Regions from separate parts of the Streptomyces sp. NPDC006012 genome, predicted to be linked through region 2. Evidence: predicted binding sites of a transcription regulator. Region 2 holds the regulator's gene; the other holds the start of a gene.
The links. The regulator HrcA, encoded in region 2, represses chaperone genes, less so after heat shock. The targets are predictions, from matches to a motif close to TTNGCACTCNGNNNNNCNGAGTGCNAA.
Positions count from the first base shown of each region.

Region 1: a site for HrcA is predicted at 900-926, ahead of groES (co-chaperone GroES). Genes of this name have one in related genera too.

Region 1 is NZ_JBIAIE010000003.1:284,058-286,449, forward strand. Features, by position in the region: gene ACFYPJ_RS08270 (polysaccharide deacetylase family protein) at 1-11, shown strand, start outside; gene ACFYPJ_RS08275 (polysaccharide deacetylase family protein) at 8-850, shown strand; gene groES (co-chaperone GroES) at 1,073-1,381, shown strand; gene groL (chaperonin GroEL) at 1,501-2,392, shown strand, end outside.
Region 2 is NZ_JBIAIE010000001.1:583,030-585,421, reverse strand. Features, by position in the region: gene dnaJ (molecular chaperone DnaJ) at 1-983, opposite strand, end outside; gene hrcA (heat-inducible transcriptional repressor HrcA) at 983-1,999, opposite strand; gene ACFYPJ_RS02470 (MBL fold metallo-hydrolase) at 2,172-2,392, shown strand, end outside.

The sequences.
Region 1 (2,392 bases), on a different contig from region 2:
ACTACCTGTGAGGCGCCGGGGGCGGCCCGCGGCGGCGGCCCGGTACCGGACGCTGACCGCCGCCACGGCGGCCGGCGCCCTGGTCCTGGCCGGCTGCGCCCAGTCGGTCGACCCCATCGAGCGGCTCGGCAAGAAGGCCGCCCAGGGCGTGCGGTCGCACCGCCCGGCCCCCGGGCAGGCCTACCGCCACTGGGGCCTGAGCGCCCCGCTCGCCCCCGCCCCCGCGCCCGCCGCGCGCCCCCGCACGGCCGGCCCGGCCGTCGGCTCCCTGCCTCCGGTCGTCGACCACGTCGCGACCTTGGACAAGGTGGTCTTCCTCACCTACGACGACGGCGCCGAGCGGGACCCCCGGTTCGTCGACATGGTCCGTGAACTGCGCCTCCCGGTCAGTTTCTTCCTCACCGACAGCGTCGTCGGCCCGGGGTACGGCCACTTCGCGCGGCTGCGGTCGGTGGGCGCCGACATCGAGAACCACACCCTCGACCATCCGGCCATGCGCGGACTGCCGTACGCCGGGCAGCGCGCCGAGATCTGCGGCCAGCAGACCAAGCTCAAGTCCCGGTTCGGCATCCGGCCCCGCCTCTTCCGCCCGCCCTACGGCAGGTACGACGCGACCACCCTGCGCGCCGCCGCCGACTGCGGTGTCGCGGCGGTCGTCCTGTGGCGGGCCGCGATGAACGGTGACACCGTGACCTATGCCCGGGGCGAGCAGCGCCTGCGGCCCGGCGACATCATCCAGGTCGGGCCCGACGAGTCCACCGCACCCGCGCTCAGACAGCGCACGACGCGGCTGCTGCGGCGGATCCAGTCCGAGGGGCTGACGGTCGGCCGTCTGGAGGACTATCTGTGATCCGGCGGTGATCCGGAGGGGCCACCTCGGCAGGACGCGCCGCGGCCAATTGGCACTCCGCTTGACCGAGTGCTAATCGCAGTCATAGTCTCGGCTCTGGCACTCCCCACTGGAGAGTGCCAACAACGCGACGGGCAGGTCCGGCACCCGCGACGACGGATCCACCTGGTCGCCACCTCAGACAGTCAACCCCGTGAGATCTCCGAAGGGGGAGGTCGGATCGTGACGACCGCCAGCACCAAGGTTGCCATCAAGCCGCTTGAGGACCGCATCGTGGTCCAGCCGCTGGACGCCGAGCAGACCACGGCCTCGGGCCTGGTCATCCCGGACACCGCCAAGGAGAAGCCCCAGGAGGGCGTCGTCCTGGCTGTCGGTCCGGGCCGTTTCGAGGACGGAAACCGCCTTCCGCTCGACGTCAGCGTCGGCGACGTCGTGCTCTACAGCAAGTACGGCGGCACCGAGGTGAAGTACAACAACGAGGAGTACCTCGTTCTCTCGGCTCGCGACGTGCTCGCGATCATCGAGAAGTAGTTCGCCCCGAAGCAGTCCTGCTGTGAGCTGCGCCCCTGGCCCCCGCAACCGATAAGAAGCCGGGCGTCCTGGGGCGCAGCATTTTTTTCTCCCAGATTTCCGAGAGGGCTCCCGCTGCCATGGCGAAGATCCTGAAGTTCGACGAGGACGCCCGTCGCGCCCTTGAGCGTGGCGTCAACAAGCTTGCCGACACGGTGAAGGTGACGATCGGCCCCAAGGGCCGCAACGTCGTCATCGACAAGAAGTTCGGCGCCCCCACCATCACCAACGACGGTGTCACCATCGCCCGTGAGGTCGAGGTCGAGGACCCGTACGAGAACCTCGGCGCCCAACTGGTGAAGGAGGTGGCGACCAAGACCAACGACATCGCTGGTGACGGCACCACCACCGCCACCGTGCTGGCCCAGGCCCTGGTGCGCGAGGGCCTGCGGAACGTTGCCGCCGGTGCCTCCCCGGCCGCCCTGAAGAAGGGCATCGACGCCGCGGTCAAGGCCGTCTCCGACGACCTGCACGCCTCGTCCCGGCCGATCGAGGAGAAGTCCGACATCGCCGCCGTGGCCGCGCTGTCCGCCCAGGACCAGCAGGTCGGCGAGCTGATCGCCGAGGCCATGGACAAGGTCGGCAAGGACGGTGTGATCACCGTCGAGGAGTCCAACACCTTCGGCCTCGAACTGGACTTCACCGAGGGCATGGCCTTCGACAAGGGCTACCTGTCGCCGTACTTCGTGACGGACCAGGAGCGCATGGAGGCCGTCCTGGAGGACTCGTACATCCTCATCAACCAGGGCAAGATCTCCGCCATCGCGGACCTCCTGCCGCTGCTGGAGAAGGTCATCCAGGCGGGCTCCTCCAAGCCGCTGCTGATCATCGCCGAGGACGTCGAGGGCGAGGCCCTGTCGACCCTGGTCGTCAACAAGATCCGCGGCACCTTCAACGCCGTCGCGGTGAAGGCCCCCGGCTTCGGCGACCGCCGCAAGGCGATGCTGGAGGACATGGCGATCCTCACCGGCG
Region 2 (2,392 bases):
ACGTGCACGATGAGATCGCCCCGGCCGCCGCCGCGCAGATGCGTCACACCCCGGTTGTGCAGCGGGATCGACTGACCGGACTGGGTGCCCGGACGGATGTCGACGTCCTCCAGGCCGTCCAGGGTCTCCAGCGGCACCTTGGTGCCGAGGGCCCCGGCGGTCATGGGGATGGTCACCGTGCAGTGCAGGTCGTCACCGCGCCGCTGGAAGGTGGAGTGCGGCAGCTCGTGGATCTCGACGTACAGATCGCCCGCGGGTCCGCCGCCGGGGCCGACCTCGCCCTCGCCCGCGAGCTGGATGCGGGTGCCGTTGTCGACGCCGGCCGGGATCTTCACGGTCAGGGTCCGGCGCGAGCGCACCCGGCCGTCGCCCGCGCACTCCGGGCACGGGGTCGGCACGACCGTGCCGAAGCCCTGGCACTGCGGGCACGGACGCGAGGTCATGACCTGGCCCAGGAAGGACCGGGTCACCTGCGACACCTCGCCGCGCCCGCGGCACATGTCACACGTCTGGGCGGTGGTGCCCGGCGCCGCGCCCTCGCCGTTGCAGGTCTTGCAGACGACGGCCGTGTCGACCTGGATGTCCTTCGTCGTGCCGAAGGCCGCCTCGTCCAGCTCGACCTCGATCCGGATCATGGCGTCCTGGCCGCGCCGGGTGCGCGAACGCGGCCCGCGCTGCGAGGCCGTGCCGAAGAACGCGTCCATGATGTCGGAGAAGTTGCCGAAGCCACCGGCCCCGAAACCGCCCGCGCCGGCCCCGCCGGACTGCGAGAGCGGGTCCCCGCCGAGGTCGTAGACCTGCTTCTTCTGCGGGTCCGACAACACCTCGTAAGCGGCGTTGATCTCCTTGAACCGCTCCTGCGTCTTCGGATCGGGGTTGACATCCGGGTGCAGCTCGCGTGCGAGCCGTCGGAAGGCTTTCTTGATCTCTTCCTGCGACGCGTCGCGGCGCACGCCGAGAACGGCGTAGTAGTCCGTGGCCACTACGACTCCGCCAGGATCTGTCCGACGTACCGTGCCACTGCGCGTACCGCTCCCATCGTTCCCGGGTAATCCATGCGGGTCGGGCCGACCACGCCGAGCTTGGCGACTGCCTCGCCGCCCGAACCGTAGCCGACCGACACCACGGACGTGGAGTTGAGTCCCTCGTGGGCGATCTCGTGGCCGATGCGCACGGTCATGCCCGGATCCTTCGCCTCGCCCAGCAGCTTGAGGAGCACGACCTGCTCCTCCAGCGCCTCCAGGACGGGCCGGATGGTGAGGGGGAAGTCATGTCCGAAGCGGGTCAGATTGGCGGTGCCGCCGATCATCAGCCGCTCCTCGTTCTCCTCGACGAGTGTCTCCAGGAGGGTGGAGAGCACCGTCGAGACCGTACCGCGGTCCTCGGCCTCGAAGGCGTCCGGCAGGTCCTCGACCAGGTTCGGCACGTCCGTGAAGCGACGGCCCGCGACCCGGCTGTTGAGCCGCGCGCGCAGATCCGCGAGGGACGTCTCGCCGAACGGCGCCGGGCAGTCGATCATCCGCTGCTCGACCCGGCCGGTGTCCGTGATCAGCACGAGCATCACGCGCGCGGGGGCGAGCGCGAGCAGTTCGACGTGCCGCACGGTCGAACGGGTCAGGGACGGGTACTGCACGACCGCGACCTGCCGGGTCAGCTGCGCGAGCAGCCGCACGGTCCGGGCCACCACGTCGTCGAGGTCGACGGCGCCGTCCAGGAAGTTCTGGATGGCACGCCGCTCGGGCCCGGTCATCGGCTTGACGCCCGCGAGCTTGTCCACGAACAGCCGGTAGCCCTTGTCGGTGGGGATCCGCCCGGCGCTGGTGTGCGGCTGGGCAATGAACCCCTCGTCCTCCAGCACCGCCATGTCGTTGCGGACCGTGGCCGGGGAGACACCGAGGTTGTGCCGCTCCGTGAGGGCCTTCGAACCCACCGGCTCCTCGGTCCCGACGTAGTCCTGGACGATGGCGCGCAGCACCTGGAGTCTGCGCTCGCTCAGCATCTCGCGCCCACCTCCAGAATGTCGTCCCCGCGGCCTTTCGGGTGGTTCGCCTGGCACTCTGTACAGGGGAGTGCCAGCGTCCCTGGCCCAGTGTACGGCCGTGGGGTACGCCCCGGGCAAGGCTGGTCACGTCCGTTCGTACCCGGAACCTCCCGGACGCTAGCGTCGCCGTATGAGGGCGACTTGGGAAGAGGCGGGCTGGGAGCGGGTGGCCGCCGGGGTGGGCCGGTGCCGGCTGCCGGGGTGGGACTGCACCGCCGGACTGGTTCTCGGGGCGGGCACGGCGCTCATGGTGGACGCCGGATCCAGCCTGCCGGAAGGCGCGCGGCTGCGGGCGCGGGCCGGGGAACTCGCCGGCCACCGTGTGACGCATCTCGCGCTCACCCACCCCCA